DNA from 4 places in the Pectobacterium sp. HCp5_1 genome. Region 1 is predicted to be linked to each of the others. Evidence: predicted binding sites of a transcription regulator. Region 1 holds the regulator's gene; each other region holds the start of a gene.
What was found. The regulator CRP, encoded in region 1, controls carbon source genes, mostly activating them, when cyclic AMP is high. The targets are predictions, from matches to a motif close to ATGTGANNNNNNTCACAT.
Positions count from the first base shown of each region.

Region 2: Q3A88_RS03775 (iron-containing alcohol dehydrogenase) is a predicted target of CRP. The motif match lies at 5,765-5,782, and genes of this name have one in related genera.
Region 3: rbsD (D-ribose pyranase) is a predicted target of CRP. The motif match lies at 5,038-5,055, and genes of this name have one in related genera.
Region 4: fadL (long-chain fatty acid transporter FadL) is a predicted target of CRP. The motif match lies at 4,162-4,179, and genes of this name have one in related genera.

Region 1 is NZ_JAUMIO010000053.1:6,723-14,126, forward strand. It holds gene Q3A88_RS20810 (ABC transporter ATP-binding protein) at 1-422, shown strand, start outside; gene Q3A88_RS20815 (LysE family translocator) at 489-1,091, opposite strand; gene Q3A88_RS20820 (hydrolase) at 1,198-2,238, shown strand; gene Q3A88_RS20825 (YheU family protein) at 2,235-2,471, shown strand; gene Q3A88_RS20830 (phosphoribulokinase) at 2,596-3,465, shown strand; gene Q3A88_RS20835 (OsmC family protein) at 3,579-3,986, opposite strand; gene crp (cAMP-activated global transcriptional regulator CRP) at 4,362-4,994, shown strand; gene Q3A88_RS20845 (aspartate aminotransferase family protein) at 5,143-6,369, opposite strand; gene Q3A88_RS20850 (aminodeoxychorismate synthase component II) at 6,489-7,064, opposite strand.
Region 2 is NZ_JAUMIO010000003.1:208,574-215,977, forward strand. It holds gene Q3A88_RS03750 (SDR family oxidoreductase) at 1-291, opposite strand, end outside; gene Q3A88_RS03755 (YhcH/YjgK/YiaL family protein) at 343-810, opposite strand; gene Q3A88_RS03760 (sialidase family protein) at 872-2,059, opposite strand; gene Q3A88_RS03765 (sodium:solute symporter family protein) at 2,063-3,478, opposite strand; gene Q3A88_RS03770 (dihydrodipicolinate synthase family protein) at 3,517-4,401, opposite strand; gene Q3A88_RS03775 (iron-containing alcohol dehydrogenase) at 4,468-5,604, opposite strand; gene dtnK (D-threonate kinase) at 5,841-7,169, shown strand; gene Q3A88_RS03785 (D-threonate 4-phosphate dehydrogenase) at 7,162-7,404, shown strand, end outside.
Region 3 is NZ_JAUMIO010000041.1:18,634-26,037, reverse strand. It holds gene rbsR (ribose operon transcriptional repressor RbsR) at 1-10, opposite strand, end outside; gene rbsK (ribokinase) at 14-940, opposite strand; gene rbsB (ribose ABC transporter substrate-binding protein RbsB) at 1,136-2,023, opposite strand; gene rbsC (ribose ABC transporter permease) at 2,049-3,017, opposite strand; gene rbsA (ribose ABC transporter ATP-binding protein RbsA) at 3,025-4,530, opposite strand; gene rbsD (D-ribose pyranase) at 4,538-4,957, opposite strand; gene Q3A88_RS19470 (YgiW/YdeI family stress tolerance OB fold protein) at 5,162-5,560, opposite strand; gene qseB (quorum sensing response regulator transcription factor QseB) at 5,805-6,467, shown strand; gene qseC (quorum sensing histidine kinase QseC) at 6,464-7,404, shown strand, end outside.
Region 4 is NZ_JAUMIO010000002.1:135,871-143,274, forward strand. It holds gene fadJ (fatty acid oxidation complex subunit alpha FadJ) at 1-889, opposite strand, end outside; gene fadI (acetyl-CoA C-acyltransferase FadI) at 886-2,199, opposite strand; gene Q3A88_RS02140 (MarR family winged helix-turn-helix transcriptional regulator) at 2,415-2,900, shown strand; gene Q3A88_RS02145 (class I SAM-dependent methyltransferase) at 2,893-3,657, shown strand; gene Q3A88_RS02150 (YfcZ/YiiS family protein) at 3,750-4,046, opposite strand; gene fadL (long-chain fatty acid transporter FadL) at 4,428-5,729, shown strand; gene Q3A88_RS02160 (SDR family oxidoreductase) at 5,906-6,658, opposite strand; gene Q3A88_RS02165 (LysR family transcriptional regulator) at 6,801-7,404, shown strand, end outside.

The sequences.
Region 1 (7,404 bases):
ATCTCTATCTGGTACACGACCAGAAAGTAGAACCGTTCGACGGCGATTTGGAAGACTACCAGCAGTGGCTGGTCGGCCTGCAACGTCAGGAAAATGCGGCTGATGAAACACCAAAAGAAAATGCCGCCAACAGCGCGCAGGGCAGAAAAGATCAGAAACGCCGCGAAGCTGAGTTGAGAACGCAAACGCAGCCGCTGCGCAAACAGATAACCAAGCTTGAACAGCAGATGGAAAAGCTGGGAGAAACGCTCGCAGCGCTTGAAGCTCGACTGGCAGACAGCGCCATCTACGACATCAGCCGCAAGGCCGAACTCACCGATTGCCTGCAACAGCAAACCAAAGTCAAAATCGAGCTGGAAGAAACGGAGCTGTCCTGGCTGGATGCGCAGGAACAGCTAGAGCAGATGATGCAGAGCGAGTAAATTCAGTCTCTCTCACCTGAAAGGCGTCGCGAGCGAAAAACCGCTCGCGACGTTATCAACGAAGCCTTAATGCCAAATCAGCAGCACGCAAGCGGCGGTCAGCAGGCCCATTGACACATTAAAGATAATCCACGCTTTTTTACTGCGCAGCAGTCGCCCAATCATCGTGCCAAATCCGAGCCAAATGACGCCGGAAACCAGATTGACCAGCACAATCCCGATGCTTATCGCGATCACAGACTGGTTATAGCCTTCACCGGCCAGACTAAAGCTGGCAACCGCGCCCAGCGCCATGAGCCACGCTTTCGGGTTCAGAAATTGCAGCAACCACCCTTGATAAAGCCGGATCGGCTGGGGCGGTGCAACGGACGTTTCCAGCCGTTCGTAAGCCGCCGTGGCAATTTTCCACGCCAGCCAGAGCAGATAGGCACTGCCGAGAACTTTCAGAATAAAGTGCAGCGAAGGGTAAATCAGAATCAAACCACCGACACCGAATGCCACCAGCAGCAAAATGCTCTGCATGCCCAGCATGATGCCGATCATCAGCCACAGTGAACGCATAAAGCCAAAATTCGCGCCCGAGGTGGTCAACAGCATATTATTCGGCCCTGGCGTGATGGCCGCTACCCACAAAAACCCCAACATCGAAAGAAATAAACTCAGTTCCATTATTTGTGGGCGCTCCTGACCCAAATGTCGTACCAACTGGCAGCATTGAAGCTAACAGTGTGATATTGATCGTACAAGAGCCGACAACAAGATTTCTATATCCTTTATGTATGATCATTTTCGTCCGCTGAGCGGCGCGCATAATCCACATCTGCAAACGCTATTACCGCGTCTGATCCGCCGTCATGCGCAATTCTCGCCAGTCTGGCAGCCACTTGAATTGCCGGACGGCGATTTCGTCGATCTGGCCTGGAGCGAAGCCCCTGAACAGGCACGGCACAAACCGCGCGTGGTGCTGTTCCACGGGCTAGAGGGTAGCTTTCATAGCCCCTACGCTCACGGCCTGCTACATGCCTGTAAGCAGCGCGGCTGGCTGGCCGTCATCATGCATTTTCGTGGATGCAGCGGTAAGCCCAACCGGATGAAGCGCATTTATCATTCTGGCGAAACCAGCGATGCCAGCTATTTCCTGCACTGGATGCAGGAGACGCTGGGCGATGCTCCTACCGCCGCCATCGGCGTGTCTCTCGGCGGCAACATGTTGGCCTATCTGCTCGCGCAGCAAGGCGAAGCCTGTTCACTGTCCGCGGCCGTCATTGTTTCCGCACCACTGATGCTCGAACCCTGTAGCCGTCGGATGGAACAAGGCTTCTCCCGCGTCTACCAGCACTACCTGCTGCGCCTGTTGAAACAAAACGCTGGCCGCAAGCTGGCGGCTTACCCAGATACGCTGCCAATTCAGCTACCGCAGTTGAAGCGAATCCGCCAGCTACGCGAGTTTGATGACGTCATTACTTCACGTATCCACGGCTTCCGCGATGCAGCCGACTACTATCGACGCTGTAGCGCTCTGCCGCTGTTGCCTCAGATACGTAAACCGCTACTCATCATCCATGCGAAGGACGATCCTTTCATGACGTCAGAGGTGATTCCCGATCTGTCGCAGTTACCGTCTAATATTGAGTATCAGCTAACGGAACATGGCGGGCATGTCGGCTTCGTCGGCGGAACGTTGCTGAAACCGGAAATGTGGCTGGAACAGCGCATTCCCAACTGGCTTAGCCCATTTTTGGACCAGGCCAGCGACTCTTTTCCTTCAGGAACCGTTTTTACTCAGGAACCCTTTGAATCAGGAAACATAGCGTGATTATTCCCTGGCAACAGCTCGATCCAGAAACGCTGGATAACATCATCGAATCTTTCGTCCTGCGGGAAGGCACCGATTATGGCGAACAGGAGCGTTCACTGGCGCAGAAAGTGGAAGATATCCGCGGCCAACTCCAGTCTGGCGAGGTGGTGTTGGTGTGGTCTGAGTTGCATGAAACCCTCAATATCATGCCGCGTAATCAGCTCAATTCTGGAGGACATGCTCCTTATTGAGCACGCCGAAAGTCGTGAAAGAACGCGCCAAACATGCTAACAATGATGACAATTACGTCTTTTTTGAGGATGCGCGCAGGCCTTCGGTCTACGCGGGCATCGCGATCACGGAGTCACGCACCTTATGTCACATCAGCATCCGATTATTGCGGTTACCGGCTCCAGCGGAGCGGGAACCACAACAACCAGTCTGGCCTTCCGTAAGATTTTCCAGCAGTTTGATCTGCGCGCAGCCCAGTTAGAAGGCGATAGCTTTCACCGCTATACCCGCCCGGAAATGGATATGGCGATTCGTAAAGCACGTGATTCAGGACGCCACATCAGCTATTTCGGCCCGGAAGCGAATGATTTCAGCCTGCTGGAACAGTCGTTTATCGAATATGGCCTGCACGGGCGCGGCCAGACGCGTAAATACCTGCATACCTACGATGAAGCGATTCCCTATAATCAGGTTCCCGGAACATTCACGCCGTGGGAACCAATGCCGGAACCCACCGACATCCTGTTCTATGAAGGGCTACACGGCGGCGTGGTCACTGAGCAAAACGACGTGGCACAGCATGTGGATTTACTCGTCGGCGTAGTGCCGATCGTCAACCTGGAATGGATTCAAAAGCTGATTCGTGACGTTAATGAGCGCGGTCACTCGCGTGAAGCGGTGATGGATTCCGTCGTCCGCTCAATGGAAGACTACATCACCTATATCACGCCACAGTTCTCTCGCACACACATCAACTTCCAGCGTGTGCCTACCGTGGACACCTCCAACCCGTTCGCTGCCAAATCGATTCCGTCACTGGACGAAAGCTTCGTCGTGATTCATTTTCAGGGATTGGACAATATTGATTACCCCTATCTGCTCGCCATGTTGCAGGGGTCCTTTATCTCCCACATCAACACGCTGGTCGTTCCCGGCGGGAAGATGGGGCTGGCGATGGAATTGATCATGGCGCCGCTGGTGCAGCGGTTAATTGAAGGGAAAACCATCGAATAAGCATCGAGATACACGGGGCGACCACAGGGGTGAGGCCTCCCGACGGGAACCTCCCCCGGTGTTTCCACTAATAGCAGGCTTAAGTGACCAGAATGAGTGCCCAGAGAAAGGGATTATTCCAGCACTCTAATTTCGTGGCTGTGCGTCACCTCAACGGCTTTACCCAGCATCAGTGCCACAGAGCAGTATTTTTCCGCCGACAGTACGACGGCTCGCTCGACAACTTTGTCGGTCAACCCTTTTCCCGTCACGATAAAATGCAGATTGATGTGGGTAAATAAACGCGGCGCGTCAGACCGACGCTCTGACGTTAATTTCACTTCACAATCCGCTACATCGTTGCGGCCTTTTTGCAGAATCGATACCACATCAATCGCGCTGCATCCCCCTACAGACATCAACACCATTTCCATCGGACTGGGCGCTTTATCACCGGAATTGCCGTCCATCACTATCTGATGCCCTGATGCGGATTCGCCTAAAAACGTTAAGCCTTCAACCCATTTTACCCGTGCCTGCATGATGCCTCTCCACTAAAAATTTTTTGAAAATTTATACCGTTACTGTACAAAAACCAGCGTTAATCAGCGCTTTGTCATGCTGAAGCGAGACAACACAAGACACGTCCTTCAAGCTGTGTTAAAACGAAAACAGAATAGACCTTTTCTGGACAAACCCAGAAACGAAGAAGATGATGGCCTGGCCAGACATACCCCAGCCACGTTTACGGTGCGGCAAGGCAGCAACCGGAAAATAAAGGGTACAGTGGTTTCAGTATATTCCCTGACGTCATTCTGCCTAGACTGAATTTTATTTTTTTAGCAGTAAAACACGCCGTACAGGGAACTCTGACCCCTGTAATTTGCGCAGTGAATTACAACAGAGGATGATAGCGAATGGTTCTCGGCAAACCGCAAACAGATCCAACTCTCGAATGGTTCCTTTCCCATTGTCATATTCACAAGTATCCATCGAAGAGCACGCTGATTCACCAAGGTGAAAAAGCAGAAACGCTTTACTACATCGTGAAAGGCTCTGTCGCAGTGCTAATCAAAGATGAAGAAGGCAAGGAAATGATCCTTTCCTACCTCAATCAGGGCGATTTTATCGGCGAGCTCGGCCTGTTTGAAGAAGGTCAGGAGCGCAGCGCCTGGGTGCGGGCAAAAACTGCCTGTGAAGTGGCTGAAATTTCCTATAAAAAATTCCGCCAGCTCATCCAGGTTAACCCGGATATCCTCATGCGTCTGTCTGCACAAATGGCAAGCAGACTTCAGGTTACCTCTGAGAAGGTCGGCAACCTCGCCTTCCTTGATGTGACCGGCCGTATTGCCCAAACCCTACTCAACCTGGCCAAACAACCTGATGCCATGACGCATCCAGATGGCATGCAAATAAAAATTACCCGTCAGGAAATTGGGCAAATCGTTGGCTGCTCGCGTGAAACCGTGGGCCGCATTCTGAAAATGTTAGAAGACCAGAACCTGATCTCTGCACACGGTAAAACGATTGTCGTTTACGGCACTCGCTAAGCCCCTGTCGCTGTACCCTACCAATAAAAAAGCGTGAAGCCTCGGCCTCACGCTTTTTTTATGGCGAGCTTCCTGCTCACCACCCTACGGGTCGTTGCTAACGCAACGCTGAAAAACGTTCCCTACGTTTTTTTATGGCGTAACGTAATCAGTTTGCTGCGTTAACAACCTGCGCGACGGCTTTAGCGAATTTCGCCATCCCCTGCACAATATCATCTTCATCAATGATCAACGACGGTACAAAGCGGATCACATTCGGCCCAGCCATCAGCACCATAAGCCCCTGAGACGTTGCCGCCGCCAGAAACTCGCCCGCACGACCATGCCATTGCGGTTTCAGTTCTGCCCCCAACAGCAAACCCATACCGCGAACCTGTTCGAATACACCGAACTGCTGATTGATTTTCTCAAGCTCACTGACAAAGCGATCGTGGCGATCCGCCACGCCTGACAGCACTTCTGGCGTGTTGATAATATCCAGCGCGGCTTCCGCCACCGCACAGGCCAGCGGGTTGCCGCCATAGGTGGTGCCGTGCACCCCAACCGTCATAGCCGATGCGATCTCTTCCGTCGTCAGCATTGCGCTAATTGGGAAACCACCGCCCAATGCTTTAGCCGTTGTGAGAATATCCGGCGTAATGCCGTAGTGCATGTAGCTGAATAGTTTGCCAGTACGCCCCATTCCGCTCTGCACTTCATCAAACACCAGCAGCGCCTTGTGCTGATCGCATAGATCGCGAACACCTTGTAAAAATTCAGGCGTAGCAGGCGTAATCCCCCCTTCACCCTGAACCGGTTCCAGCACGACTGCACAGGTGTGATCGTCCATCACCGCTTTAACAGCAGCCAGGTCGTTGAAGGGAACATGAACAATATCGGCAGGCTTAGGCCCGAAACCATCGGCATATTTAGGCTGTCCGCCGACCGAAACGGTGAACAGCGTCCGACCATGGAATGCATTGTAGAAGGAGATGATCTTGGTTTTATACGGACTATGGCGTTTAACCGCATAGTGACGCGCCAGCTTAAAGGCAGCTTCGTTGGCTTCAGCACCGGAGTTAACAAAGAACACACGGTCAGCAAAAGTCGCATCAATCAATTTGCTGGCGAGGCGCAACGCAGGCTCATTCGTGAAAATATTGCTGGTGTGCCACAGCTTTTCACCCTGCTGCTGCAACGCGTTCACCAATGCAGGATGGCAGTGACCCAGCGCCGTAACCGCAATACCGCCGGAGAAATCGATATACTCGCGGCCGTCCTGATCCCAGACGCGACTCCCTTTACCTTTCACGGGTACAAACTTAGCGGGTGCATAAACTGGCAAAATCACTTTATCGTGAGTATCCCGTGTCACTGCTTTCTGCTCTGCTGCCATTTGCTGCCTCACTCTGCTGTCCATCATACCGGAATGAAAATATAGTCAATAAATATGCATAAAAAATCAATTGCAGGCAATATTAAATCGGCTACTGAGGAGAATAACTTTCTATATCGCTAAATTTTAAGGAAATTATCCAAAAGCTGATGCCCCTGCTGGCTAAGAATGCTCTCTGGGTGAAACTGCACCCCTTCCAGCGGCAATGCGCGATGGCGAATCCCCATAATCTCATCACGCTTTCCTTCATGTTCGCTCCAGGCCGTAACTTCAAAGCAATCGGGTAGCGAGGCGGAATCAATAATGAGTGAATGATAACGGGTGACCGTCAACGGCTGTGCCAACCCCGTGAAAACCCCCGTATCGCTATGCGCAATCGCTGAGGTTTTCCCGTGCATGACCTGTCGTGCCCGCACCACGCGCGCGCCGAACGCCTGTCCCATCGCCTGATGGCCAAGACACACGCCCAAAATAGGCAATTTATCGGCAAAGTGACGGATTGCAGCCAGTGAAATGCCCGCCTCGTCCGGCGTACAAGGGCCCGGTGAAATGACCAACCGCTCAGGCGCAAGCTGTTCAATCTCACGCAGCGTCAGTTCATCATTACGCTTCACCACAACCTGTGCACCAAGCTCACAAAAGTATTGGTAAAGGTTGTAGGTAAAAGAGTCGTAGTTATCGATAATTAGCAGCATATTTTACTTAAGTTATTTATAAATAATGAATTTATAATTTAAGCACCCTTTTGATGCCCGCCGTAATACCCGCAATTTTTTTCAATACCTTCTTATTTGGGCTAAAACGGAAAAACCATTGTACCCGTCTCCGGCATGAAAGGGGTGTGTCAGATGCATGACACAGCAGTTGAGGTGCATGTCTCAGGGGATAATGGGGTCTTCGGCTGCGGTATGGAAGCCGCTCTCTGACTGGGTATAGTAAGCCCACGGCAATGTTGGGCTTGAAGTAAAGTAGTCAAAACGAGCCTTCATCACCACGCTCGCAACGACGTTCAACCTACCCGGTGATATCTGCTTT
Region 2 (7,404 bases), on a different contig from region 1:
TAGCGTTTCACCGTCTTCCAGCGAAAGCTGACCGAGCGGGGCGGCTTTCATGATGCCCGCGGCATGGATGATGGCATCGACCTGCGTAATCTCGACCAGAATGGCCGTCAGCGCGGGCGTATCCATAATATCCACCGCGCGGTGGGTAAAGTTTGGATGTGAGTAATCACCCGGTTTGCGTGACAGGCCAGTTACCTGCCAGCCTTCCGTCAGTAATTTTTGTGTGATGGCGGCACCGATCCCTGAGCTGCTACCGGTAATCAGGGCGTGTTTAGGGGCTGTCGCTGACATGACATGTGTCTCCTTAATCAAACTTAACGGCTTTGATGCAACCATTCTTAATTACAACAATGTGACGGGGATTTTAAACACGGCTTTTTTGACCGGAGCAGGGCTGTCGTTAATGGCACACAGCGCCTGATGGGCTTCACCCGGATAGAAGGTGACGAAGTCGCCTGCCCGCAGGTGGATCTGATGCGGCACCTGAGGATTATCCAGAATGTAGAGATCCGGCTTACGTTCGGTCGCGGGTTGACCGTGCACATCATTCAGACCGTAACCGATAATCTCCTCGCCTTCCAGAATCAGTTGAATATCGAGGTAGTTGCTGTGAAATTCGGTATGTCGTGTGGCGCGCGGTGCGGTGTTCACGGTGCCGATGTTGTAGAACCAGTCGGCTCCTTCCGGCTGATAACGGCCTTCGGGTAGCGCATTCAGTTCAGCTAACGACATGCCTGGTGCGGACAGAATAGCCCACAGTGCATCGGGCAGCGTGGCGAGTTTGAGGGCGTTGAGGTTTCCTGCAATCATTATAGTGTCCTGAAGGTAGCGGGGGAGAGCCCCCGCTGGCAAAGAGAAAAAGCAGCGTGGTTTAGTTCGCTTTGACCCACTCCTCACTCACCACGACGTGCTTGATCGCCTGACGGAAGTAGGTGAACGCCACGTGTAGCTTACCGTCCGGCGCTTGCTTGACGCTGGGGTAAGAGAACTCGCGGTTCAGCTTCTCCGTGGAGTTATTGGTCATGCAGTAGCCGTCCCCCACTTCGATATTGCGCTGCCACGGCCAGCTCTTACCGCCGTCTTCCGAAATGGCGAGCGTCATCGGCGCGCGTGGAGCACCCCAGAAGGCGCTACGAGCACCGGCTTGCACTTCCGGCATTTTGGCATTGCTGGCTTTGTCTTCTTCATCCTCGATTTCATCGTACAGTGACAGACGGCGTTCGGTAGCATCGGCGGCGCTCATATGGTTGAACACCAGTGCCAGATGGCCATTCTCCAGCGTCGTCACCTGAATGGACGAGTTGTTGTTCGGCAACTCGGTCGGCACGGGATCTGACCAGGTTTTACCGCCATCCGTTGAACGGCTTTGGTAGATGAAATCCGCCCAGCGGCTACGGTACAGCGCCAGCAGCGTGCCGTCCTTCAGCGGGGTGATGTTCATATGCACGCAGCCCGTGCTGTTCGGCACTGGATATTCCTGCCAGGTTTTCCCCCGATCGCTGGAAATTTTTACGGCGCTGTCATCATCGTTGCCGACCCATTTTTCACCCGGCTGAACGCGGCAGTAGAACACCGGCAGCAGCCAGTCGCCGTTTGCCAACACGGTGATGGGCTGGCGGATAAAGGTACCCGGCTGATCGAGCAGTGTGCCGATCTCGCCCCAGGTCGCACCGAAATCCGTAGACTGACGGTAGCGCACAATCGCGGTGTCCTGATTACCGGATTTCTGCGCGGTGTACAGCAGCCACAGCACGTTGTCCGGTGCGAGGAACAGAACCGGGTTCTGCTCGGAACGCGTGGCATCTTCAGACAGCTTAACGGCTTGACTCCAGCTATCGCTGCCTTTTACCAGACGGGACATGTAGATAGAGATATCCGCAATCCCTTCCTGTGTGCCGCCGAACCAGACGCACAGCACATCGCCGTTCGGCAGATGGAGCAGGTTGGCCGCATGATTCTGCGGGCATTCCGATGGAATGTAGGCATCCAGACGCGCGGCATCGCCTTCTGCGTGATGAACTTTTCCGCTACGTTCCACGGTAATGGTTTCGCTACTCATGACTCAGGCTCCTGATTTATTTTCAGTTTGAGAAATTTTGATTTTGGCCGCTTTGTTCGGAATCATGCGGTCGATCAGCATGACGATAGCAGGGGTAACCAACGCGACATACATGTTATCGATGCCGTACGGGTTGCCGAGAATATACCAAACAGAGGTGACGACGCAGGCTGATATCAGGCTGGCGTTTGCACCGCGTGCGCTGTTGAAAAACGGCAGGTAGAACGCAATCACCGCAACCACGGAAATCGACAGACGAATGGCACGCGTAAAGAACGACAGCTTCAGAATTTCAGGGACGAACAGAACGAAGAGGAGCGGCGCGAAACCGACGACAAGCGACAGGATTCGGGTCATTTTCATTTCTTTTTCTGGCGTCGGTTTCCAGTAAGGAACGTAGAAGTCCTTAATCAACAGGGAAACGATAGCCAGTGCCACCATACTCACGCTAATGAAGATAGACGCGACCAGTGACGTGGTGACCAGACCGGCGAGCCATGGGTTCATGTCTTGCAGGAAGACCGGCATCGCGTACAGGCTGTTGATTTCAGGGTGAGCGAACTTCGCTGCGACACCGATGACCGCGATAGCCAGCGCAATCGGCATACAGAAGAAGAAGGCAACCCAGGTCGCACGTTTGGCGCTGGTGGCATCTTTCGTTGACGAAATGGCCTGAATGACGAATTGCGTACAGAAGATAGAACCGATAGTCCCGATCAGCCAGGCGAAGATAGTGCCTGCACCGAGTTTTCCGTCCCACGTCCAGTAGTAATCCGGCATTTGTTCGATCATCGGCTTGAAGCCGCCGGTCATTTTCAACGCGACGAACAGAATGATCATGACGCCCGCGTACTTCACGGCGCTGTGGATCAGCGTGATGTAGGCTGTCCCTTTCAGGCCACCGAAGTAGTAGTAGAAAGTACTGACGACAGCGGTGATCAGCGCGGCGACAGGCAGAGAAACTTTCAACACCGTGGCGATGGCTGCCGCGCCGCTGACGTAGTTGCCCACGTTAACCAGCAACAGCGCATAGATCATGATGATCGAGATAATGTTTTTGGTGCTGGTACCGTATTTCTCGGCAATCGCGCCGGAGATGGTGATCTTCCCGGTGTTATAAATCTTCTTCACCAGAATCATACCAAACAGCGGGAAACCGATGGCGGCACCAATCACCGACCAGGATGCGGCAAAGCCGTTCTCAAAGGCGGACTGCGCCGTACCGATGGTGGATTTGGCACCGATGAACTCGGTCATCAGCAGGATACCGACGATAAACGCCGGTAGCGCGCGTGATCCTTCCATGAACTCGGTGTTCGATTTACTGCGGAGCTTGTAGGTTAACCATGAGGTGAATGCGATATAAAACACAATCATCCCAACGATTATGAGGGTGTCAGTAAGGTTAAAATGGTTCATATCTTCTCGGCCTATAAGTGGAAATTGATATTTCTCTGTTACTGCGAGAATTGATTAAGGATGTTGCGGATGTTGTCTTCATCCTGTGCGGAAAACTGGATCGGATAGCGGCTGACGCCGACATCTTCACCCATGATCGCCAGCGCTTTTTTCACCACAGCCGGTGAGAACGCGATGGCGTACAGTGTCTTACGCAACTCGGCAACCTGTTCTTGTGCCTGACGGGAGCCTTCAATGTCACCGGCGTGGAAACGATGCCAAATCTGGCTGATCGGTTCCGGAGCCACGTTAGCCAGCCCGGAAATACAGGCGGAGCAGCCGTCAACAAAGCCCTGGTGAATGAGCGAGTCTGGGCCATTCAATACGTTAAAGCCCTGTACACCTTTCACCGCTTGCACATAACCGCTCAGGCTTTCATAGCTGCCTGCGCTGTCTTTAATGCCGATGATGTTCGGGTGATCCGCCAGCGTGCGGACGGTTTCCGGCGCCAGCGTATTCCCCGTGCGTGCAGGAATGTTGTAGAGAAACACCGGCACAGTCAGCGCATCGGCGACGGCGGTGTAATGGGCGATCAGTTCTTCCTGTTTGAGTGGGATGAAATACGGGGTGATGACCGAAACGGCATCAACACCCAGCGCGGCGATGCGTTTGCCGAGCTTGATGGTTTCCCGCGTGGAGATTTCACCGATGTGGCCGACAACCGGCACTTTTCCGGCGACTTCATCAACGCAGGTTTCAGTAACGGCGACTTTTTCATCGGTGTGCAGTACGAAAAACTCACCGTTGGTGCCGTTACAAAAAATACCGTTGCCGTAGCGCATCTGGCGCTGAACCTGAAGACGCATAGCAGCGGGGTTAAATTCGCCCTGGTTATCAAACGGCGTGACGATGGCGGTCAGGACGCCGGTAATATTTTTACTCATTGTTCTTCCTCGTGACACATAATCAAAAAGATGAAAATTTAAAACCGTTTTGCCTAAATCCGCGCTTTAAAAGAGGGTCAGATAAACCTCACGGACGTCGTCGGCGCTGACCTGTGTTGGCACGTTTTTCATCAGGCGCTGAACCTGTAACGCGGCATCAACCAGGTACGGCAGGTGGTCTTTTTCCACGCCGAGCTGCTGTAAGGTGTTAGGCAGGTTGAGGCGTTTAACCAACTCGCTGAAGTAGGTCACCAGCGCCTGCGCTTTTTCCGCGGTACTGAGCGTCAGATCGGCATCCGGCAGCAGGTCATACGCCTGTGCGAATTTCTCCTGTGCGGCGTCCTGCACGAAACGCATGCAAGGGGCGAGCAGGATGGCGTTCGCTACGCCGTGTGGGATGTGGTACTTGCCGCCCAGCGGGTAAGACATAGCGTGAACCAGATGCGTACCGGAGTGGGCAATGGCGGCACCGCCGTAGTAGGACGCCCACAGCATGTTCAGCTTGGCTTCCATATTGCTCGGCTCGCGCACGGAGGTTTCGAGGTTGGCAAACAGCTTTTTCAGGCCAATCAGCGCGTAGTTGTCGCTGACCGGGTTGGCAATCGTTGAGGTGAAACACTCAATCAGGTGGCAGAGCGCATCAATACCGGTTGAAGCGGCGATATGTGACGGCATGCTGATGGTCAGCTCCGGCACCAGTGCAACGTAGTCCGGCAGCATCACTGGCGTAATAATGCCGACTTTGGTCTCTTTCTCTGGGATCGCCAGAATGGCATTCGGCGTGGCTTCTGAGCCGGTTCCTGCGGTGGTCGGGATAAGCAGGGATGTCGTGCGGCGCGTCGGTTTTTCCCCTGCCAGCAGGCTATCCAGCGTGACGGTGTCATCGCCCGCGCACAGTACGGAAAGCAGTTTGGCGACATCCAGCACGCTACCGCCACCGACGCCAATCACCAGATCGGTCTGGGTTTGTGTGAGCTGGCTCAGTATCTGAGCAACGTCGTGCTGGCTTGGCTCGGCAGGAACATTATCAACCAACAGCACCTGCGGAACGGCTTGCTTAACTTGTGCGATCAGCGCCTGAACGTCAGGCAGCCCGACGATGTTTTTGTCGGTGACAAATAAAACGTGCTGTTTCCCTGCCAACAGGTGACTAATGTCCTGAAGTACCCGGTAACCGCTGAGGATAGTGCTATTGATGTTCATGCTTATTACCTTGCCTTTTCTCTTTCGCCAGAGCGTTATCGCTATGATGATAATGGTTGCGATGGTGATTACTTTCAGTCAAATGACGTGGTTCTCATCACGTCTAAACGCCATTTGCCACATCGTGGTGATAATTTATAGGTGAAATTCCTTTTAAATAATTTGATATTGCTCACATATAATCAAACGTGATTCAATATAATCATTATCAGGTAATCATGAACCGGGGATGGAGTATGTCAAACGTGCAGCAATCAGCAGAACAGGTATTAGTGGTCGCTGATGACTTTACGGGTGCCAATGATGCGGGCGTCGGTCTGGCGCAGCATGGCGCGCGGGTTAGCGTCGTTTTTGACGTTAATAAACTGCACGCGGATTTACTGGGCGATGCGGTGGTGATCAACACCGATAGCCGTGCGGCGCGTGACGACGTGGCGTCTCAACGTACCGCAGAAGCGGTTGCAGCCTGGCAGGCAGCAGGCGGGCAAGGCTGGATTATCAAGAAGATTGATTCGACGCTGCGTGGGAATTTGGGGGCGGAAATCGCCGCCGCGCTGTCTGCGGCAGCCGTGCCCGTCGCGCTGATTGCCGCGGCGTCACCGACGCTGGGGCGTGTGACCCGCAAAGGTGAAGTCTGGGTAAATGGTCGTCTGCTTACCGATACGGAATTTGCCAGCGATCCCAAAACGCCGGTGACCTCCGCTTCTATCGCTACCCGCCTGGCAGAACAAACCGCGTTACCGGTGGCGGAGATACACCTTGATGACGTCCGTCAGGCTAATTTAGCCCACCGTTTGCAGCAGCTGGCGGACGAGGGCGTGCGTCTGATTATTCTTGATACGGACGTGCAGGACGATCTGGCGCATATCGTTGATGCCGCCAGAACGTTGCCGTTTCGCCCCTTGCTGGTCGGTTCGGCGGGCCTGAGCGAAGCGCTGGCGAATACGCAGAATTTTACGCGTAAAACCGAAAAGCCACTGCTGGCTGTCGTTGGGTCGATGAGCGACATTGCTCAAAAACAGATTGCGGCCGTCAGGCTGCGCAGCGATGTCACGCTGGTTGATATTGATATCAACGCACTCTTTTCAGCCGAGTCATCCACCGTCATAGCATCTCAGAGTGAGGACGCGGTGAAGGCGTTGATGAGCGGTAATCACTGCATTATTCGTACCTGTCATAACGAAAATCAGCGCTTCGAGATCGACGCGCGGTGCCAGCAGCTTGGGCTTAGCCGACAGCAGCTTGGCGAAACGATCAGCCACTATCTGGGGGAACTTACGCGCAATATTGTTCAGGCGCTAGACAGCCTGACGGCGGGCAGCGCTAACCAGCGTCTGCCGGGCGGACTGTATTTATCCGGTGGTGACATTGCGATTGCCGTGGCAACCGCACTGGGCGCGACCGGCTTTCAGATTAAGGGGCAAATCGCATCCTGTGTGCCCTGGGGATACCTGCTGAACAGCGTTGTCGGCACGACCCCTGTGATGACTAAAGCGGGGGGTTTTGGCAACGAAACTACTTTGCTCGACGTTTTACGTTTTATTGAGGAGAAGGTCAGTGAGTAAAATTATTGCGGTAACGATGGGTGATCCGGCAGGGATTGGACCGGAAATTATTATAAAGTCGCTGGCCGAAGGCGAGCTTTCCGGCGCGTCTGCCGTGGTGGTGGGCTGCGTACAGACGATGCGACGTATTCTGGCGCTGAATGTGGTGCCAGCCGTAGAGCTGAAAATCATTGATAAGCCAGCTGACGCGGTCTTCGCGCCGGGCGTCATCAACATCATTGATGAGCCGCTGGAA
Region 3 (7,404 bases), on a different contig from region 1:
TGGTGGCCAAAGATCACCCCTGGGTTTGCAAAAATGCGTCGATCTCTTCACGCCACGGGACAGAGGGCTGAGCGCCTCGCCGAGTAACGGCTATCGCCGCTGCCGCATGGGCAAATTTTACTGCGGAGGACATGGGCTTATTTTCCAGCAATGCAGTCACTAACGCACCGTTAAACGTGTCTCCGGCGGCGATAGTATCCACGGCTTTTACACGATATCCCGGAATTCTCTGCCCCTGACCGTTTTCACTTAACCATACGCCACGACTACCCAATGTGATGAGAACCGTTTCAATGCCTTTATCGTGCAGAACCTGTGCTGCGCGAGCCGCATCGTCTTCCGTCTCAACGGTAATTCCCGTCAGGAACTGTGCTTCGGTTTCATTCGGCGTGATCATATTGACCAGCGATAACAGTTCATCAGGCAGTTCACGGGCAGGGGCGGGGTTAAGAATCACTTTCGTTTGGTGTTCATGCGCCAGTTTAGCGGCCGCAATGACCGTTTCCAACGGCGACTCAAGCTGCATAAGCAATGCTGAAGCATCAATAATGTGTTGCTGATGACGATGAAGATAATCAGGCGTCACAGCAGCATTCGCGCCGGCATTAATCGCGATCATGTTCTCAGCGTCGGCGTTAACAAAAATCAGTGCAACGCCGGTTGTTTCCCCGGAGATAGCCTCAACAGCGGAAACATCGATATTGTCCTTGGATAGCTGCTGGCAAATACGGGTGCCGATATCATCTTCTCCAACGCAGGCAATAAAGGCGATGTCTGCACCGCTTCGACCAGCGGCAACGGCCTGATTGGCACCTTTCCCACCGAAAGCAACGCTATATTGCTCACCGATCACCGTTTCGCCTGGACGGGGAAATTGCTCAAGATTGAGAATATGGTCAGCATTAATACTGCCCAGCACCACCAGCTTACCCGTTTTCATTGTGTCGAATCCCGCTACGTTAATAATGCGCCACCACAAACGGGTGGCGCGAGCCCTGCTTTATACCCGTCATACTTCAAGCTGCTTGTGCGTTGGTTGCCCTTACTCACCCCAGTCACTTACTTGTGTAAGCTTCTGGGGATTCATGCGGTTACCGCCTTCATGCAACTCGAATTATTTAGGGTATATTTTTAATTATTTTGCTACCAGCTTCAGGTCAACCGGAATGATGGCCTGAGGTTTTTCACCTTTCAGCACTTTCGCAGCCGTTTCGATACCGATCACACCGATCTGATCAGGACGCTGAGCAACTGTCGCAGCCAGCTTGCCTGACTCAACAGCCTTCACGCCATCCTGAGTGCCGTCAAAGCCGACAACCAGCACATCTGTTTTACCTGCGGTTTGCAGTGCACGCAGTGCACCCAACGCCATTTCATCGTTCTGAGCAAATACGGCCTGAACGTCAGGGTGCGCGGTCAGCAGGTTCTGCATCACGTTCAGCCCTTTAGTACGGTCGAAGTCAGCAGGTTGGCTGGCCAGCATAGCGAATTTATTTTTCTCAGCAGATTTCATGAAACCGGCCCCACGCTCGCGCGCGGCAGACGTTCCAGCGATGCCTTCCAGCTGAATCACTTTAGCGCCTTCACCCAATTTCTTGGCAATGAAGTCACCGGCAACTTTACCGCCGAAGGCGTTATCAGAAGCCACGTGGCTCACAACTTCACCACTGCTCGCAACGCGGTCCAGCGTAATAACAGGGATCTTGGCCTGATTAGCCATTTTAATCGCATTACCTACTGCATCAGAATCGGTCGGGTTGATCAGCAGAACTTTGGTTCCACGTACCGTCAAATCCTGAACGTTAGCCAGTTCTTTTGCTGGGTTATTCTGGGAATCCAGCACAATCAGCTCGTAACCCAGTTTGTCAGCTTCTTTCTGCGCACCCTCTTTCATTGAAACAAAGAACGGGTTATTCAGCGTAGAAACCACCAGAGCAACCGTATCTTTGGCCAAGGCATTAGCACTGACAGTCGCGCTCAGCGCAACAGCGGAAACCAGAGTAGCCAGCTTTTTCATATTCATAACTCAATTCCTGTGTGAATGAAGGTTATTTACTGCTTTTGTTATCTACCAGAACCGCCAGCAAGATGACGACTGCTTTAACGATCATTTGGTAGTAAGAAGAAACACCTAATAAATTCAGTCCGTTGTTGAGGAAACCAAGGATAAGTGCGCCGATCAACGTACCAACGATACGCCCTTTTCCTCCAGCCAGACTGGTGCCGCCCAATACTACAGCCGCGATAGCATCCAGCTCATACCCTGTGCCCGCCGTCGGCTGTGCAGAGGACAAACGTGCGACTTCGATAATTCCCGCCAGGGCAGACAACAGCCCACACAGGGAATAGACAATAATTTTGACTTTATCAACACTGATGCCGGACAAACGGGTGGCAGACTCGTTGCCGCCCAGCGCATAGATATAGCGCCCCAGACGCGTATGGTGCAACATGTACCAGGCTGCCGCGAACACGATAGCCATGATCCAGATTGGCGTCGGAATCCCCAGCGGACGACCGATACCAAACCAGCCAAACGCATCTGCTACGTCGGAAAAACCGGTATTAACCGGGCTGCCGTTGGTATAAACCATCGTCACACCGCGAAGTAACAGCATCATGACCAACGTGGCGATAAACGCCTGCACTTTGCCTTTAGATACAATAACCCCCGTACCCGCACCAATCAGCGCCCCCAGCGCCAGTGCACCAAACACTGCCACCAGCGCATTGACTTCAAGCCCGACGATGGAAGCTGCTACGGCACCGGTCAATGCCAGCAGGGAACCCACGGACAAATCAATGCCCGAGGTCAGAATCACCAGCGTCATGCCGACGGCCATGATGGCGTTCACCGACGTCTGCTGGAGAATATTGAACAGGTTGTTCAGGGTAAAAAAGTTAGGGCTCATGGCGGAAACAACCGCAATCAGGATCAGGAGCGCGATCAGCGATTTCTGCTCCAGTAACCACTCTTTGCTGAACCAGCGTTTTGCCGCGATAGATTGAGAACTCATGTCTGACTTACTCCTGCTTTGCGCCGTATTGCTTACCAACGGCCGCGGCCATCAGTGCTTCCTGGGTTGCTTGCTCAATAGGGAAATCACCGCTCAAGCGCCCTTCATGCATCACAATGATGCGATCGCTCATTCCCAAGACTTCGGGCATTTCGGATGACACCAATATGATGCTCAGCCCTTCTTCTTTGAATTGATTGATTAACTGATAAATCTCTTTCTTCGCCCCGACATCGACGCCACGCGTCGGTTCATCGAGGATCAGGACATTTGGGCGCGTCATCAGGCCACGGGCAATCGCCACTTTCTGCTGATTACCGCCGGAAAGCAGGCCGATAGGCTGCTCCATCGAAGGCGTTTTCACGTTGAACAGGCGAATAAAGTCGGCAACGGTCAGTTGCTCTTCGGCATGTTTCAAACGACCGCCCGCATGGCTGAAATAGCGCAGTGCGGTTAAGGACATGTTTTCTTTTACTGACATGCCCAGCACCAGACCATCACGTTTGCGGTCTTCGGAAATGTAAACGATGCCGTTCGCCAGGCCATCCTGCGGTTTACGGGTCACTACGTCGCGGCCATCCAGCGTCACATTACCGCCAGTTCGCGGCAGTGCACCGTAGAGAATCTTCATCAGTTCGGTACGGCCCGCACCCATCAGCCCTGCGACACCCAGAATTTCGCCTTTCCGCACCGTAAAGCTGACACTGTCAACGCCCGGCCCAGACAGATTCTGTACCTTAAGGCGAACCTCTCCCGGCACTTTATTCGAACGTGGGTACTGATCTTCCAGCTTACGACCGACCATCATTTCAATCAGCGTATCTTCCTCTAAATCACTGACCGGACGCTCGCCGATAAACTGACCATCGCGGAACACAGTAATGTCATCGCAGATTTCAAAGATTTCTTTCAGACGGTGGGAAATATAGACAATGCCGCATCCCTGAGATTGCAGCTCTTTGATCACACTGAATAACGAAGCGGTTTCAGTATCTGTCAGGGCATCGGTCGGTTCATCCATGATGATGACTTTCGATTCAAAGCTCAGCACCTTGGCAATTTCTACCATTTGCTGATCGCCAATCGATAAATCCCCGACCATACGACGGCTGTTATAGCGCAGATTAAGGCGTTTCAGCAGCTTATCGGCTTCCGCATACATCTTGTTCCAGTCGATACGACCGAAGCGGTTGGTGAATTCACGACCAAGGAAGATATTCTCGGCAATCGTGAGTTGGGGAATCAGGTTAAGTTCCTGATGGATAATACCGATACCTGCTTCCTGGGACGCTTTCGGCCCGCTGAAATCGACCTCTTTCCCCAGAAAATGAATGCTGCCGGCATCTTTACGATAGATCCCGGTCAGAACTTTCATCATGGTGGACTTGCCCGCACCGTTCTCGCCCACCAGCGCCATCACTTTTCCCGGATAGACTTTGAGTGCCGCACCGGAAAGCGCTTTAACGCCGGGAAAAGATTTCGTGATGCCTTGCAGTTGCAGTAAAGGTTGCATTGATGCCTCAGAACGTTACGCCAGCACAAAGGATGACATTGGCATACGGAGAGCACTCTCCGCTGCGAATGATGGCCCGGCTTTTCCCGCTTTGGGTTTTAAATTCTTCATGGCTAACATAGTGCAATGCAATTGAGTTTCCCTGGTGTTGTTCAAGTTGCTTCAATTGATCGAGTAATGCGTCATGGACTGCGGGGTTCTTTTCAATAATTTCTTCCGCCAGAATAGCGGCCTCGACCTGCATTTCGCTGGTGACAACGCTAACCACCTGCAAAAACGTCGGCACGTTATGCGTCAACGCCAGATCGATACGGGTCGTCGTTTCAGGAATAGGTAAACCGGCATCGCCAATCACCAGGCTATCGGTATGCCCCAGTCGAGAAATCACGGAAGAAATATCTGAATTCAATAATGCTGCTTTTTTCATCTTCTCACCCCACCAGCGAAACGTTTCGCTAATAACATTCTAGAAAAAGAAGTAAGAAAGGCAATGAAGAGATAAAAAAAATGTGATCACCATCGAAACGTTTCGCTAACAAAAAAAGAAAGGTAACGAGAGGTCGTTATAGGAGATTGATAAATAGAGAAATGGCGGGCAACAGCCCGCCAATAGGGAACAGAGGATAGTGCGTTAGAGTTTACGAATCTGCTTCACATCTACCCCAACAGCGTTGAATTCTTTATCCAACTCGCCTGAAATTTCCACTTTATCGGTAGGTGAAACCATCTGGCCATTCCAGCGTTTGTGATCGATCTCGACTTCCATCGTGCCCGTTGAATCACGGAACAGGTAGTTTTCATCGCCGAGCCGTTTTTCAATATTCCCTCTCAGCGTCACCCAAGTGTCATCACGCAAATCTTTAGCTTTATCTACCGTGGTGAGGGAACTCTGCGAATCGGTGAATCCCCCTTGATGTGTACCAACGGCTGGTGTTTCTGGATTGACGAAACCACCACCACTGCTTTGTGCAGCAAATGCTGGTGCAGAAATCAGAGCGGTAATCGCGAGTAACGCAGCTGCTTTTTTCATATTTACCTTCCTTATTTTGCCTGTCATTTCGCAGTCAACCTGCGGGAGTAATCGGTCTTCGATAAGGATTAAAACAAACCGTTCTTAACAGAATCTTAAGGAAGCAACTTTCGCATTGTTGTTTTTTTATATTGCCGGATATTGCCCAGTTTCAGTGATTTGACCTGTACACACCGGCTCTCTATTTCGTATAAAACCGGAAAAGGCATAAGCGCAACAGCAGCGCATTCTCTGCGAGGCAGCCATGAGAATATTGTTAATCGAAGACGATCGCTTGATTGGCGACGGCCTGAAAGCGGGGCTGAACAAACTGGGCTTTAATATCGACTGGTTTATGGAAGGTAAAGCAGGTGCAGCGGCATTGAAGGCGGCCCCCTATGATGCGGTGGTGCTCGATCTCAGCCTGCCGGGTATGGACGGGATGGATATTCTGCGCCAGTGGCGTCAGGCGGGCCATGACGAACCGGTACTGATTTTGACCGCCCGCGATGCGCTGGAACAACGAGTGGAAGGGCTACAACGAGGTGCCGATGATTATTTATGTAAGCCCTTTGCGCTGACAGAAGTGGCCGCTCGCCTGCAGGCGCTGATTCGCCGCCGTCACGGTCAGCTTCAACCGGCATTAACGCATGGTGCAATTTCCCTTGAGCAGGGGTCGCGGAGCGTCACGCTTAACAACGAACCGCTAATACTAAAATCTCGCGAACTGGCGTTACTGGAACTGTTTTTGCTCAATCCGAACCGCATACTCACGCGCGCACAGTTGGAAGAAAAACTCTATGGGTGGGACGATGATGTCTCCAGTAATGCGGTAGAAGTGCATATCCATCATCTGCGTAAAAAGCTGGGCAGCGGGTTTATCCGTACCGTGCATGGCGTTGGCTATCTTCTGGGGGATGCGCCATGAACCGACTCAGCCTGCGTTTACGCCTGATTGCAGGTTTTACGCTGCTGACATTGATTTGCTGGGGCGTAGCTAGTCTGCTTTCGTGGTATCAAACACGCCATAATATCAATGAGCTATTTGATACCCAGCAAATGCTGTTTGCCAAACACCTGGCCACCATGAATCCTGATGAATTGCGAATCCAGTCAATTTCTCTGCCCAAAACCAAAAGTCTGGTACATGAGAATCAGGGAAAGCAGGAAGATGATGCGCTGGCCTTCGCCATTTTTACCCGCGATGGGAAAATGGTACTGAACGATGGTGATAACGGCAAGGATTTCATTTTTAACTATACGCGCAACGGCTTCACCGACGGCAGATTACGCGATGACAATGACGCTTGGCGCATCGTTTGGCTGACGACTGCGGATAATCGCTACGTGATTGCTGTCGGGCAGGAGTGGGAATATCGTCAGGACATGACGCTGGATATTGTAAAAACCAACCTGATGCCCTGGCTGTTCGCCCTGCCGATCATGCTGGCGCTGTTGTTCTGGCTGGTCACGCGTGAACTTTCACCGCTAAAACGCATTACCGCCGAGCTTCAACAGCGTTCACCTGACGAAAGTACGCCGCTGGCGACGCAGCACATCCCGCAAGAAGTTCGCCCGTTGGTCAACGCATTAAACCACCTGTTTTCCCGCATCAGCGACATGCTGGTTCGTGAACGCCGTTTTACCTCCGATGCGGCTCACGAATTGCGTAGCCCGCTGGCAGCGTTGAAAGTCCAAACCGAAGTCGCACAACTGGCGCATGATGATGAAGCCATGCGGCACCATGCGCTGGTCAATCTGGATAAAGGCATCGATCGGGCCACACGGCTGGTGGATCAGCTCCTGACGTTATCGCGGTTGGATGCCGAATCGTCTCCCGAGGGGATGCAGCCCATCCAGTTCAA
Region 4 (7,404 bases), on a different contig from region 1:
GTTTGCCAAACGCTCGCGCCTCGTGCCGATACCCTTCCTCACGGCCTTTTTCTATACCCCGACGCACCACTTGAATGATTTTTTCCGTGGCCGGATAGTTGCCGTGTGTTTTCGCTCGCGTTTTGCGTTTCACTATTTTGAACAATACATCGCGAATACCTGGGCTACTCAGCAAACGCGAACGCCAGCCCAGCGGCACGGCTTTGCGTTTTCCTTTTTTGAGAATTTCGACCGCCGTCTCCAGCAGAATATCGTGCGGAACGGCTTCATCAACCAGCCCTTGTCGTAACGCCTGACTCGCACGGAGGTGGCGGCCGGTCAGAATGAGATCCAGCGCGCTATCCAGGCCAATCAACCGTGGCAACCGCTGCGTTCCGCCTGAGCCGGGAAGCAGGCCAAGCTGCACTTCTGGTAACCCCAGCACCGTTTTTTCATCCAGCGAGCAGACGCGATAGTCGCAAGCCAATGCCAATTCCAGCCCACCGCCTAGACAGGCTCCGTGGATCGCCGCCACCACGGGGAACGGCAGCGCGGCTACCTGATCGAACGTTTCCTGCCCTTGTTTCGCCAGATTTTCTGCCTGTTCGGCACTACTGCACTGGTTCAACATGGTGATATCCGCACCGGCGATAAACGAATCAGGCTTGGCGGAAATAAAAATCAGCCCCCTGAGCGTCGCATGCTGCCGCGCCTGTTCAAAGACCGAAAGAATCTGTTCTGCAAATTCGCTCTTTAGCGTGTTCACCTTCTCGCCGGGAACATCAATGCAAATAACACCGATATTATCCGGCCGAATCGTTAGGGAAAAGGCAGAGGGGCTTTCCGTCACAGATGATGTTGTTTCGATTGCAGACGATGTTGTCACGGAGAAAGGCTGTTGATCGTTCATGGCGTCACCTCCAGTACCATTGCCGCACCCAGCCCGCCAGCCGCGCAGGCGGTGGTTAACCCCAGCCCGCCGCCACGACGGCGCAGTTCATTCAGCGTTTGGGTAATCATCCTCGCGCCAGTGGCAGCAAAGGGATGTCCATAGGCAATGGATCCCCCCAGCACATTGAACTTGGCGCGATCGACCTCACCCAGTGCGGCATTTCTCCCCAGTTGATTCCGGGCAAACTCATCGCTGGCAAACAGTTTGAGATTTGCCAACGTCTGCGCGGCAAAGGCTTCGTGCATATCAATGAGCGTCAGATCGGCCAGCGTCACACCAGCCCTTGCCAACGCCAGTGGGGAGGCATAAGCCGGCCCCAGCAACATATCACGCTGCACACCGATAGCGCTGAATGCATAGCTGCGCAGGTAGCCTAGCGGCGTGAGCCCCAGACTTTTGGCCTTAGATTCACTCATCATCAACACCGCCGCCGCGCCATCCGTGAGCGGCGTACTGTTCGCCGCCGTGACCGTACCGTGTCGGCGATCGAACGCCGGGCGTAAACGGGAATACTGCTCCAGCGCGGAATCATGGCGCACGTTGTTATCTTCACTCAGCGCCTTGTCATAAGGTGGGACGTAAGCCGTCATCACTTCATCGCGCAGCACGCCGGATTCCCAGGCCTGAGCCGCCAGTTTGTGCGAACGGTGCGCCAGTTCATCCTGCTCTTCACGCGTGATGCCGTAGGTTTTTGCCATTTGTTCGGCGGTATCGCCCATGCGTAATCCAGTGGAATACTCCGCCACGGCGGGCGCAACCGGCAGCAGATCTTTCGGGCGCAGGCCGCTTAACAGTTTCAACTTCTGGCTCAGCGTCCGGGCCTTGTTCATATCCACAAGCGTTCTGGCCAACGCTTTGCTGACGCCAATCGGCAGCACGGAAGAGGAGTCCGCCCCACCGGCAATGCCGACGTCCACCATACCCGCCATAATGCTTTCCGCCACGTTGGCGACCGCCTGAAAGCTGGTGGCGCAGGCGCGCGACACGCTGTAGGCATCGGTATGCACGCTCATGCCCGTTCCGAGCACGATCTCTCTGGCGATATTCGGCGCTTCGGGCATTTGGACCACCTGCCCAAAGACCAATAGCTCGATCAACTCAGGATCGATCCCAGTGCGGACCAGTAATTCGCTGGTGACGAGCTTCCCTAATTCGATGGCAGGTACGCCATGATAGGCCGTTGCCTGCCGGGCAAATGGGGTGCGTAATCCGCTCACGAACGCTATGCGATCGCCACGGCGGGTTATCAGAGGTAATACCTCGCTCATAAACGCTCCTGTTAACCAAAAATAAAGTACGCGCACAACAGGTCAGACCTGATTTCATTGTTAACCAGATAGTTACATTACGCAAAGCTGCGCAACACAAAAGTGTGAAGAACATGCCGTTGTCAGCCCCGATACCATTAACATTATTTACGCAAAGGCATTTGCCAACAAAATACATTAGCGCTAATGTATTTATTCCAACTAGGGAGGAAATATTGAAAATTAAACCCGGATTGGGCGAACTGCTGAGGTATACCGCTGAGCTGGTTGATAAAGGTTCGGAGGCAAACTACCGCGCCCTGTCACTCAATTATCGTCCACGATTTACCCCTATCCTGCGAGCAATGGCCGCAGGCGCTCAGACCGTGCAGGACATCACTGAGTCCACGCACCTGACTCAGGGGGCGATCAGCCAGTCGGTCGCGTTAATGGAGCAGGACGGCATTCTTGTACGCGAACAGCTCAGTGATGGGCGCAAATTTGCCCTCAGGCTGACGCCAGCAGGCATTCAACTTGTTGCTCAGCTCGAAACCTGCTGGGAAGCCATTTTCCTCGCCATTGAACAGCTTGAAAAAGATGCCGGTTGGCCGCTGATGAAAGGGCTGGAGGAGTTGGCGTCTGCGTTGGAACAGCAGGACTTCGAGAAACGTATACAGATAGCGCGTGCAGAGTTACACGCCTCAGGTGATAAAGATGACTAACACAACCGAAGAAAACAGAAACTGGTTTTCCTCAGGCGGGGAGAACTATGCCCGCTACCGACCGCACTATCCACCCGAACTGGCAGAATACCTTTCCAGTCTCGCCCCCAGTACCCAAAACGCGCTGGATGTAGGGTGCGGAACCGGGCAGCTTACGCGACAGTTGGCTGAACATTTCGACGCGGTAAAAGGTCTCGATCCCAGCGTGAGTCAGCTAGGCAACGCCGTTGCACATCATCGTATCGACTACGTGTGCTCCCCCGCAGAAACGCTGCCCGAACAGCCACTCACTTACAGTTTGATTACCGCAGCGCAGGCCGCACACTGGTTCAAGCTGGACGCGTTTTATCAGGAAGTCCGCAGAGTGGCAGTCCCTCAGGGAATATTAGCCCTCATCAGCTATGGCGTTATGCAGCTTGATGACGATCTGAACGACAGATTTCGTCAGTTTTATTACGAAGAGATTGGCCCGTTTTGGCCTGCCGAACGTAAGCTGGTTGATAACGGATATCGGGATATCCCCTTCCCTTTTGATGAGATCGCCGCACCGCCTCTTAACATCCAGCTTGAGTGGCCGTTAGACGCCCTTATTGGCTATATTTCGACCTGGTCTGCCGTCGCCAGCGCCCGAGAAGCAGGACGAGAGGAAATGCTGCGCCGTTTTTATGACGACATCGCGACACTCTGGGGAACGCCAACAACATGCCGACCGGTTCTATGGCCGATTAACATGCGCATTGGGAGAATTGATAAGTGACGACACCACCAACAGCGGTGGATAGAAACAACGAAGGGAAATAAAGCGAGTCGGCAGGCGATGCGATAACGCAATGCCTGCCAGAGGAAGATTTAACGCAGGCCGAGCTGGAAAATCATCGTTTCAGCCTGGCAGCTGAACGTGAAATCGATGTCCAGTTTAACGCCGCCGTCTACCTCTTCCAGCGTGCTGGCGATTTCACAAGGTTCAGACTCTACCGCACGCGCTTTTTCCGTCAGGGCGGCCAGTGCCGCTTCTGCCTCAGCACGATTGCCGAAAACGTTGCTGTAAGACGCCGTGCAATCCGTGTTATCCATAATTGTGCCAACATCGACACAGCAGCAGGCTGCGGTTTCTTCAGCACTGCATTTGTTGATTACGTTCGTCATGCTACTTTCCTCTTAAAACGCGGGAGATATGATCCAGTTCAAATATTTTTATCTTCCTTATATTTTACTCCCTCATCCCGAAGCAGTGCCAGCACTTCATGCTGACCAGTAATTTTAGTGATATCAATCACATTACGGTGTTATACGACAGTAAAGACCGCGTAATATCTCTTCACACAAATTAACCAAAACGTTAAGCAGATCTAAATTTTGCATCATTTTGGAAATATTTTTAATACACGGACGCAACATTGTCGTATTCCCAACTTATACTTTGGCAACTGGTCTGATTTGTCAGGCTAAGTGCGCCCCCTACAATGCGCGTCCCTTGTTACCCCGTGTAACAACGTTAAATAACAAGCATATAAAGAGGTTTTGGTCATGAACCAGAAAAACCTGTTCAAACAATCCACAATTGCTGTTGCGGTGGCCCTGTTTTCAGCAAATGTGTCAGCAGCTGGTTTCCAGCTAAATGAATACTCGTCATCGGGTCTGGGGCGTGCGTTTTCTGGTGAAGGTGCGGTAGCCGACAACGCGACTTCCGGCAGCCGTAACCCAGCGACCATGACCATGTTTGACCGCCCGTCCTTCTCCGGTGGTGTCACCTATATCAACCCAGACATTGATGTTCAGGGGAAAAACTCCCTAACCGGGCAAGATACCAGCGCCAAAAACATCGCACCACATGCCTGGGTACCGAACCTACACTTCATCATGCCGCTGAATGAACAGTGGGCGATTGGTGCTTCCGCCACCACTAACTATGGCCTGGCGACTAAATTTAATGATAACTATGCAGCAGGTTCTATCGGCGGTGAAACCGACCTGTTGACATCAAACCTGAACCTGAGCGCCGCGTATCGACTGAACCAACATTTCAGTTTTGGTTTAGGGGTTAACGCGGTTTATGCCGATGCCAAATTTATTCGGCGCGCTGGTGAACTGGCTAATGTTCCTGCCGGTGTGGGGGGCGCTCAGGGTGCCGTTGCAGGCCCGTCTTCAGAGATGGCTCGTCTGGAAGGTAAAGAGTGGGGTTACGGCTGGAATGCCGGCATCCTGTATGAAGTGGATGAAAACAACCGCTTCGGCCTGACCTATCGTTCCAAAGTCGATATCGATTTCAATGGTGATTACAGTAACCAACGGTCCGCTGGGCCTGGTGCCCTCAATGGCGCAACAATTCCTGGTAAGCTGACACTCAATCTGCCAGAAATGTGGGAAGCGTCCGCCTACCACCGCGTGGCACCGAAGTGGGCGGTTCACTACAGCCTGACCTACACCAGTTGGAGCCATTTCCAGGAGCTGAAAGCGACAGGTAACAGTGGCAACACGCTGTTCCAGAAAGAGGAAGGCTTCCGTGATGCCTACCGTATCGCACTGGGTACCACCTACTATCATGACGATAACTGGACGTTCCGTAGTGGTATCGCGTTTGATGACAGTCCGATACCAGCCGACAGACGTTCTATCTCTATCCCCGATCAGGATCGTTTCTGGTTGAGCGCAGGCACCACTTACGCCTTCAATAAAGATGCGTCAGTGGATGTCGGCGTTTCCTATATGCACGGTAAGCAAGTCGATATCAGCGAACCGCTCTCTGATAGAGCAGGCTCCCCACGCTACAACTTCAGCTCCAAAGGTAAAGCCTGGCTGTACGGCGTGAACTTTAACTATGCGTTCTAAATAAAGAATGGCGTTCTAAATAAAGCACGCGTTCTCATTGCTATCAGTCAGAACGTGATAAAGCAGGTAAGGCAACTTACCTGCTTTTTTATTGCTCATCACAAGGCACGTGTCTCTGTCTTACTGACGTAGCGATTAGCTAATGATGAACACTCCACGAACATTGTAATGTCGAATCAGTCGTTCAAGAGACGTCCGCCATCCACGACGATCTCACTACCGATGGTCCATCGGGACTCATCTGAAGCCAGATACAACACCGCCTTGGCAATCTCCTCCGCCGTGCCGAAACGGCCTGAAGGGATGCTCTTGACGATCTCCTCATTGACTTGTTTGCGATAGCTATCGGGAATGCCAAGTTTGTCATACAGCGGGGTATCTATAGGACCCGGGCTGACCGCGTTGATGCGAATACCACGCGCCATCAGTTCACTCGACAGCGTCTTTGACAGGCTAAGAAAAGCGGCTTTGGTCGCCGAATAAACGGAGGAGCGGCTCGATCCTACATGCGTACTAATCGACGTGTTGAGGATGACTGAAGCGGGATTGGCGAACACCGGCAATAGCGACTGGATCAGAAAATACGGCCCCTTGACGTTAATGTCGAAGGAGCGATCAAACATGTCTTCTGTCCATTCTTCGATCGGTTGCCAAACGGAAACACCCGCGTTAAGGAAAACGACGTCAACCTTTCCATAATGCGCCTCCACGGCCTGCGCCAGTTCATTCTGTGCACTCACACTGGCCGAGTCGGCGCACAGCACTAGCACTTCGCTGCCAAGTTCGGCTTTTGCCGCGGCAATAGAATCGGGGTTGACCCCAGTAACGATGACACGAGCCCCTTCTGCAAGGAACTGCTTTGCGGTTTCCAGCCCAATGCCGGAGGTACCTCCGGTAATAAGGGTACGTTTGTTGTGTAAGCGAGACATAGGGAACTCCTGATAATCATAGCGGGATGCAGCAATGTGCTGCCGGGGACAGCGCTAATCATATTTGTATGCATAAATGATGATAAGATCCTTATTTCGCATATAATTTATTCCATTACTGCATTAATTGAGGCACCTTTACGTGGATCGTTTTCTGCTCATGACCTGTTTTAAACGGACTGTCGAAACAGGCAGTTTTTCTGCGGCAGCACGCGACCTGAATATGGGGCAACCCAACGTAAGTCGATACGTTGCCGCCTTAGAAGAACATCTGGGCGTCAGACTACTTCAGCGGACAACACGCCAGCTTGTGCTGACGCCCGAGGGCGAGCGGTACTACGCAGATGTCAGCCGAATTCTCGATGCGGTTGCAGAATCAGAGTCATCCTTGAGCGATGAGACGGAACCCACTGGACTTCTGCGAGTGGCCTGCCCCACAGCCATGGCCCATACCTTCCTGATACCACAGATCCCTGCTTTTCTCGCCCGCTACCCCGGGTTGTCGCTGGATTTGCAACTGAGCGATCGTTTCGTCGATCTGGTGGAAGAAGGGGCCGAGTTAGCTATCCGAATCGGCCATCCTTCCGACAGTGCACTACGTGCGCGCCGAATTGGCCTTTTCACACGCGTGTATATAGCCTCGGTAGACTATCTGAGTCGTCGTGGCATACCGCAAATACCAGAAGATCTGCACGATCATGACTGTATTCTGTACTCGCTGTTAAGCACGGGTAGTACGTGGCATT